DNA from 2 places in the Sporosarcina jeotgali genome. Region 2 is predicted to be linked to the other one. Evidence: predicted binding sites of a transcription regulator. Region 2 holds the regulator's gene; the other holds the start of a gene.
The links. The regulator LexA, encoded in region 2, represses DNA repair genes until DNA is damaged. The targets are predictions, from matches to a motif close to CGAACATATGTTCG.
Positions count from the first base shown of each region.

Region 1 (4,433 bases), 1.2 Mb from region 2:
CAACGCGTGCAAACAGCAATCTTAAATAGTCGTATACTTCCGTAACTGTTCCAACTGTGGAACGCGGATTTCGACTGGTGGTTTTCTGATCGATTGAAATGGCCGGAGAGAGTCCTTCAATAAGATCGACATCCGGTTTGTCCATTTGCCCAAGGAACTGCCGGGCATAGGAGGAGAGCGACTCCACGTACCGGCGCTGTCCTTCTGCATAAATCGTATCAAAAGCGAGGGATGATTTACCCGATCCTGAGAGACCTGTCATAACGACCAGCTGATCTCGGGGAATGGTGACGTTAATATTTTTCAAGTTATGCGCTCTTGCACCTTGAATGTAGATTTCAGTATTTTTCATGCCTTCTCACCTTTCCGCTTTCAATTCCAATATGGTATCTCTAAGCTCAGCAGCACGCTCAAAGTCGAGCGCCTTCGCTGATTCTTTCATTTCTTTTTCAAGCGATGCCAGCAATGTCAGTTTTTCTTCTTTCGTCAACTTCTTGCCTTCTGTCACTTTATCCATAAACGAAAGCGATTCTTCAGAAGCTTGTGTCGCACGGATGACATCGCGAATTCCTTTTTGAATCGTTTTCGGTGTTATATTATGTTCTTCGTTATACGCCATTTGTTTTTCTCTGCGGCGCTCGGTTTCCTCAATTGCTTTGTTCATCGAATCCGTATATCTATCCGCATACATAATGACTCGTCCTTCAGAGTTCCGTGCTGCGCGTCCAATTGTTTGGATGAGTGCACGTTCTGAACGAAGGAACCCTTCTTTGTCCGCATCGAGAATGGTTACGAGTGATACTTCTGGGATATCGAGACCTTCCCTCAACAAGTTAATGCCTACTAAGGCATCGTAAGTTCCCAGTCGCAGTTCGCGAATTATTTCGATTCGCTCCAGTGTTTTAATCTCCGAGTGAAGATAGTTCACTTTCACTCCAGCTTCTTTCAAATAATCCGTCAAGTCCTCAGACATTTTTTTAGTAAGTGTTGTGATAAGCACCCGTTCATTTCTTTTACTGCGCTCGTTGATTTCATCGAGCAGATCATCAATTTGTCCTTCGATCGGACGCACTTCAATGATCGGATCGAGCAAACCGGTGGGACGGATAATTTGTTCTACCATTTTAGGTGTATGTTCTATTTCATACGGTCCTGGTGTTGCAGAGACATAAATCGCCTGGTTCACGTGCTTTTCAAATTCTTCGAACATGAGCGGACGGTTGTCCAGAGCAGAAGGAAGCCGGAATCCATGTTCAACCAGAACTTTTTTCCTCGCTTGGTCTCCGTTATACATGCCTCGGATTTGCGGAAGCGTCACGTGGCTTTCATCTGCCACAATGAGGAAGTCATCAGGGAAATAGTCAATCAGCGTATAGGGTGTCTCCCCAGCATCACGAAGCGATAAGTGACGTGAATAGTTTTCGATTCCTGAACAGAATCCCATCTCACGCATCATTTCTAAGTCGTATCGTGTTCGCTGCTCTAGTCGCTGTGCTTCTAAGAGTTTGTCGTTCTCTCTCATGATTTTCAGCTGTTCTTCCAATTCTATTTCAATTCGTTCGATCGCCTTGACCATTTTCGCTTCACCTGTAACGAAGTGGGAATTCGGGAAGATTGCGACGTGTTCGCGTTCACCCAGCACTTCACCTGTCAGTGCATCTACTTCACGCAATCGATCGATTTCGTCTCCGAAAAATTCTATGCGGATACATCTTTCATCTTGAGACGCCGGGAAGATTTCTACTACATCCCCTCTTACACGGAACGTTCCGCGTGTAAAACTCACATCGTTCCGTTCGTATAAGTTATCAACGAATTTCCGTAATAGCTGATTTCTGTCAATCTCGAGTCCGGGACGGAGGGATATCATGTGAGACCCATATTCTTCCGGTGACCCCAAACCGTATATACAAGAAACCGACGCGACAATCAGTACATCTTTCCGTTCAAAAAGGGATGCAGTTGCAGAGTGACGCAATTTATCGATTTCATCATTAATACTTGAGTCTTTCTCTATATACGTATCTGTTTGCGGGACATACGCTTCCGGCTGATAATAATCGTAAAAGCTGACAAAGTATTCAACTGCATTATCAGGGAAGAACTCTTTGAATTCACTGTAAAGCTGCCCTGCAAGCGTTTTGTTATGTGCGATGACCAAAGTCGGTTTATTGATTTCTGTTACGACGTTGGAAACGGTAAATGTCTTACCTGTACCTGTTGCCCCCAGCAGCGTCTGATGCTTCTCGCCGTTCTTGATACCAGCGACTAATTTTTTGATAGCAGCAGGCTGATCGCCTTGGGGTGTATATGGGGCTTGCAGATTAAATGTATCTGTCACTGAACGTCACTCCCTAGTATTCCTCTATAGTCTATTTTATCACATTCCCTCTCTAACCCAAAGCGAAAAGCGAACGTACGTTTTTTCTCAAAAAAAACCTGCACGCAAATGCGCACAGGTTGGAATCATTCTTTTTCGTCCAGCTGCTGAAGAGAATCTGTCAGCTGCATAAAGGTCGGCTTATCATTACGATCCAGGGCCGCATCAATCTCTTCCAGCAAACGTGTTCGAGTTTGTTCACGGTGGATGTGATTCAAAAACAAATCGATGTAGATGTCATTCAGCATTTTTTCCGCTTGCATTGAGGAACTATTCTTTCCCACAGCCTTTAGGAACTCAGCATATGAATAATTATTCTCCATCTCTCTCACCTCGGAACCCTTTTAATTATTGTAACGAATCCTTCCTCCATATTGCAAGTACTTTTTCGAATATTCCTACTCTTCTTCTTTATTATTCGTTAAGCGAATGGTTGCTTCAGATATAATCAGTACAACAGCCCCCATAATGAAAGGTGTTACTGACAAACCATGCATGAGTAAACCTGCAAGTAAAACGAGGCCTGCCTGCAGCCATTGGACACGCTCAGTTAAACGGAAAATTTCCTTTGGACGTGCTTCTTCTGTATTCGGGAATAATAAATCCATGCGGAATTCATCTCCGCCACGCAATGTTTGCAGCGTTTGAATTGCAGATGCGAAGGCAAGTGCTCCAATGAAAACAAATGCGACGATTGGAAATGGGATGAATACTACTCCTAAAATAGACAACACCGTCAGCCGCAGCCACAGCCAAAATGATTCGTCCGTCCGGATAAACGTCCGACGCAGCAAAAAGCTTTGTGCATCTGTTCGTTCTACGTGTGCGTCAGGCATGAATACACCAAGCCAAGACCGTTTGCTGATAGACCCCTTCAAATGTGGGACCTCGGTGAAATAGTTTGCAAAACGATAAAAGCCCATCATCCGATTCTGCTCAAGTTCGATAAAATGAGTATAAGGGAACGGCTGCATCGCTGCTTTCTTCTTCCACAGTAAACCGTAGAGCACATAGGCAATTGCAATGACCGCCAGGATAATCCACTGTTCAGTCAAGACTGCATAAAACACTAGCGTGCTTAGCACGAAACGAATGAAACGATCTTGCCATACCCCTTGTCCTTCGTTCGCTTTGCGATAAAGGAACTCCGTTCGCACACTCGCCCACATCGCGACGATGACTATCAGCAGCAATAAGCCAAATACTGATTTACCGCCAATATCATATGCACTTAACATGGGAAGCGCGACGATGAAAACAATGATTGGCAACGGTAATTTTGAGAAGAACGTCCAGTTCAGCGCTCTGCCTGTATACGTCGGCAACTCTTTTTCAAGAGGCAGCAAATAGACAGCATCTGCTGGTTTAAGCAGCGTCACGGGTGTGGCAATGAACGTTGAGCCTGCGAGCAATAATGCAATCAGCCAAGCTGCCGGCAACTCCGCGGGTACATCTTTTAGCCATTCGCTGTAAGCATAGCCTGCTGCTCCGATTGAAAACAGCATCACAATCGCCAAATGCCCAGTGAACACATACTGCAAGTACCGCTGCAACTCCATTACATATTTTCCGAAACGACTTCCCCACAGATCACGTAAGCTGTTCATAATCAGCTTCCTCTGTCATCGCAATGTATAAATCGTCCAATGACGCTTCCGGACGCCCGAATGCTTTTCGCAAATCGTCCATTGTTCCGTGTGCCCGCACGCTGCCTTCGTGCAAGAGGATGATTCGATCACAATGTTTTTCAGCGGTTGACAATACGTGTGTCGACATTAAAACTGATGCGCCATTTTCCGTTCTCTGTGTAAGCTGAGCAAGCAATGAGCGAATCCCCAGTGGATCAAGTCCGACAAAAGGTTCATCGATAATATAGAGTGCTGGTTCTGCAAGAAACGCACACATAATCATAACTTTTTGCCGCATCCCTTTTGAGAAATGAGACGGATACCATTTTAAGCGTTTTTCCATTCGAAACTCTTTCAGTAACGCTGCTGATCTTGCTTCAAATACGTCCTGAGGAATTCCATACGCCATCGCAGTAAGTTCCAAA
Region 1 is NZ_CP116341.1:2,289,874-2,294,306, forward strand. Features, by position in the region: gene uvrA (excinuclease ABC subunit UvrA) at 1-352, opposite strand, end outside; gene uvrB (excinuclease ABC subunit UvrB) at 359-2,341, opposite strand; gene PGH26_RS11390 (IDEAL domain-containing protein) at 2,467-2,643, opposite strand; gene PGH26_RS11395 (ABC transporter permease) at 2,779-3,987, opposite strand; gene PGH26_RS11400 (ABC transporter ATP-binding protein) at 3,971-4,433, opposite strand, start outside.
Region 1: uvrB (excinuclease ABC subunit UvrB) is a predicted target of LexA. The motif match lies at 2,412-2,425, and genes of this name have one in related genera.

Region 2 (4,433 bases):
CAGGGTGGCCAGAATTTGCTTTTTCGATAGCGTCGATCGATAACGTCCGGATCGTATTAATCGCCAGTTGATCAGTAGTGTTAGTCATCGGTAATTACACCCTTTCACAATCTCTTATTTTAACTAGATTCCTCATCCATTGTAATGAAAAAACCGCAGGAATACAAACTGCGGTCAGATGATATGCGGATACTTAATTTAAAAACTTCTTGTTTTGAGCATCTTTTACTTTTTCAGGTGTTACGTCATTTCCATCAGGGTCCAGCACTTTAACATTTTCGATGGTATCTCTCATTGTTGAACGGAAAGTTTTCAAATACTCACTGCGCAATTGAGATTGCTCTTTCGCTTCTTCAATGGAAAGACCCGATGTTTTTGCCTTTTTTGCAAGCTCATTAATACGGTTTATCTTATTTTCTTCCAGCATAACGTTCCCTCCAGTTCACATTCATTATTTAGAACGTAAACAAAAACGGCCAGAAGTGCAACCAATTAGCCTTCCTGCTCTGCAACAAATTCCTGATATCGTCTATGGACCGTTGCCTTGCTCACCTGATGACCTAGTCCTTTAAGTACAGAAGTGATTTCTTCAAAAGTCAGTCCCTTATCGCGCAAAGAAACAATTTCAAGTACGGGTGCATCTATTCGTTCCCTGCCTTCCGCATTACCTTGGTTTCGTAAATTGTGTTCTGGTCTGTACCCTGCCTCTACAGCTCGTTTCATTCCTCTTCGTATCTTTGCATTATGTAATTTCCGCTGATATTCTTCTACTATTGCAAGTATTTCAAGAAGCATGGAGTCCATTTCATTCAATTCTAATGGGCCGCTGTCATGATTCGTAAAAACAGAAGTATTTGTTTTTGCGAGCAGGTGTAAAACTGCGACACGGGCATTCCCTCTGCCAAGACGTGTTTCATCTTGGATTAAAACAGCATCAATGGAATCCTCTTTAATATAATCAAGAAGATCCAATAGGCCTTCCCGATCCAATTCATATCCACTGTGTTTGTCAGTGAATGATTCAGCCACGCTGAAATCCAATCTTTTTGCCAGCGCTGTCAGTTCTTCATGCTGACGTGTTAATGATAACTCCTGAGTATCTTTTTCAGTACTTACTCTGCAGTACAAAACGCAACTACCCCGATTCCCCATTATTCTCCCTCCTCTGCAAGGACGAGTCGAGTATCGTCAACCTCCGGCCCAAAATGTGCAGGCAACTTGAGATCTTCACCTGCAATAATAGCAGAGTCAGATAAATTATTCAGTGTCGCCACTTCTCGTATCCACCGGTCTGCAGGCACATCACCTGCATAGCGCTCCGCTAGCTGATAAAGCGTATCTCCTTCGACGACTGTTACTTCAATAATGTCTTGAGGAACTGAAAATTTAAGAATAAGGACGAAAGTTAAAATTGCAAATAAGGTAAAGGCTGCTATGATATTTTTGTTTTTTCGGATGATTGTCATGGATGATTTCCCCTTTCAGAATGTACGTTCGCTTCTATGCTTTTATTATATGCGAACAAAGGTTTGTGTGTCAACACTAAAAATTAGAACCTTTGTTTGCTATGCGTACGAACACATGTTATACTATTTTCATAGAAACACTTCGCAGAGCGACGTCTCCTGCAAAAAAAGTGAAGAGGTGAACATATTGAAAAAGATCTCCAAAAGACAGGAAGACATCCTGACTTTCATTAAAGATGAAGTGCAAAAAAAGGGATACCCGCCTTCCGTACGGGAAATTGGTGAAGCTGTCGGACTTGCTTCCAGCTCAACTGTCCATGGCCATCTCGCGCGACTTGAAAGTAAAGGACTAATTAGACGCGACCCAACTAAACCCCGTGCCATTGAGATTTTGGATCAAGATGGAATGGACGAGTTAAAAACAGGCGTCGTTCACGTTCCTTTAGTCGGAAAAGTTACAGCTGGAATTCCGATTACTGCAATTGAAAATATCGAAGAGTACTTCCCCATTCCGGATACGTTCGGGACTTCGGAGGACAACTTATACATGCTGGAAATCGTAGGAGATAGTATGATTGAAGCTGGTATTTTAAATGGAGACCGCGTCGTTGTGAAGCAGCAGCATACTGCCAGTAATGGTGAAATTGTAGTAGCGATGACTGAGGAAGATGAGGCAACCGTGAAACGTTTCTTCAAAGAAAAAGATTACTTCCGTTTGCAGCCCGAGAACTCATCAATGGATCCTATTATTATTGAGAATGTATCGATTCTCGGCAAAGTGGTCGGTGTTTATCGCACGATTCATTAATTTTATAGATAAAAACTGCGTATTCCTCATTCACTTTGAGGGATACGCAGTTTTTTTAGTGGGGGATTTTTTGCATGCGGGTATGGGCACTTTCTATAGGCTATGGTCATTTTCGCAAGTTTATGAGCGCTTTCCCTGGGTTATGAGCGCTTTCCTCGGTTTATGATCACTTCCACAGGGCTATGAGCGCTTTCCGCGGGTTATGATCACTTTCACAGGGTTATGAGCGCTTTCCTCGGGTTATGATAACTTTCACAAGGTTATGAGCGCTTTCCGCGACTTATGATCATTTTCACAGGGTTATGAGCGCTTTCCTCGGTTTATGATCACTTTCACAGGGTTATGAGCGCTTTTCCACGGGTTATGATCACTTTTACAGGGTTATGAGCGCTTTCCGCAGTTTATGATCACTTCCACCTTATGATTTGATTAATTCAAGTTCGATTAGTCGCTCAACAGACGATAGGATGGCGACTTTTACGTGTTCGTACGTGAGGCCGCCTTGGATGTACGCTGTATACGGCGGACGAATAGGGCCGTCCGCTGTCAACTCGATGCTGGAGCCTTGGATGAAGGTTCCAGCGGCCATAATGACATCATCTGCATAGCCTGGCATGTACGATGGCACAGGACTCACGTGTGCATCGATTGGTGAGTTGGCTTGGATCATTTGGCAGAATGCGACCATTTGCTCGGCATTTTGGAATGATACCGATTGAATCAGATCCGTTCGGGCTGCAGAATAATGAGGGGCTGTCACTAGCCCATAGGATTCAAGCATGCCTGCCGTAAATTGTGCGCCCTTTACGGCTTGACTTACAGTGTGCGGAGCTAGGAAAAATCCTTGGTACATTTCTCGTAACGTATCCAGTGATGCTCCTGCTTCTGCGCCTAAGCCAGGTGAAGTCATGCGGTATCCGCATTTCTCAATCAATTCTTTTCTTCCTGCAATGTAGCCGCCTGTACGAGCAAGACCGCCACCCGGGTTTTTGATCAATGACCCCGCCATCAGATCTGCACCAACATCCGTCGGCTCCAGCTCTTCGACAAATTCACCATAACAATTATCAGTAAATATAATAATATCGGGATGATTTGCTTTTATCCGCTTCACCATGTCGCCAATCTCGGCAACTGTGAACGATGGGCGGTCCGCGTAGCCTCTGGAACGCTGAATGGCAATCATTTTAGTGTTGGGATTGATCTGACGTTCAACTTCTTCATAGTCAACAGTTCCATTTTCCAATAAATCAACATGATGGTAGCCGATATTGAAGTCCTGCAGCGAGCCTGTATCTTGATCTCCGCCGGATACGATTGACTCTAACGTATCATAGGGCTTCCCTGTTATATAAAGCAGTTCATCTCCGGGCCGCAATATCCCGAAAAGGCTAATCGCAATCGCATGTGTGCCCGAAATGATTTGACCGCGCACTAGACTTGCTTCCGCTCCAAAAACATCGGCATATAATTGCTCAAGCACTTCTCTGCCTGCATCATCATATCCATATCCAGTGGATCCGGTTAAATGAAAGTCACTCACACGATTCTTTCTGAACGCTGCCAATACTTTCTTTTGATTGAGGAAAGCGATGCGTTCGGCAGCTTTTGCATAAGGTTGTAGTTCGTTTTCAACTTTTTCTGCACGATTTAAGATTTCATCGTTCAATTGCTGTATACTCATTCAGGATGCTCCATTCTGTACCATAGGTTTACTGCCCATTTTAACAGGTAGAACGCTTTCGGTAAACGGATTCTCATCCTGACAATTTTAAAACGTATTGAACGGAGGAACTTTGAAGTGACATGGGATGTATTTAGTCTGATTGGTACAGCCGCATTTGCAATTTCGGGTGCGATTGTTGCGATGGAAGAGGACTTTGATATGTTTGGAGTCTATATATTAGGAATGGTCACTGCGTTTGGCGGAGGCGCCGTACGGAACGTTTTTATAGGAGTTCCCGTTTCAGTCTTATGGGGACAAGAGCTGTTTTTCACAGTTGCGTCAGTACTTATAGCAGTCATCTTTTTCTTTTCCGGATACTTGCTGAAAACGTGGAATAGGTGGGGATCTTACTTTGATGCGGTTGGGTTAGCTGCCTTTGCCATTCAAGGCGCCTTAATGGCCGTTGAGATGGAAATGTCTCTGTTCGCTGTAG
Region 2 is NZ_CP116341.1:1,136,214-1,140,646, reverse strand. Features, by position in the region: gene tkt (transketolase) at 1-88, opposite strand, end outside; gene PGH26_RS05345 (DUF896 domain-containing protein) at 194-427, opposite strand; gene PGH26_RS05340 (YneB family resolvase-like protein) at 493-1,152, opposite strand; gene yneA (cell division suppressor protein YneA) at 1,152-1,466, opposite strand; gene lexA (transcriptional repressor LexA) at 1,654-2,274, shown strand; gene PGH26_RS05325 (methionine gamma-lyase family protein) at 2,693-3,958, opposite strand; gene PGH26_RS05320 (trimeric intracellular cation channel family protein) at 4,076-4,433, shown strand, end outside.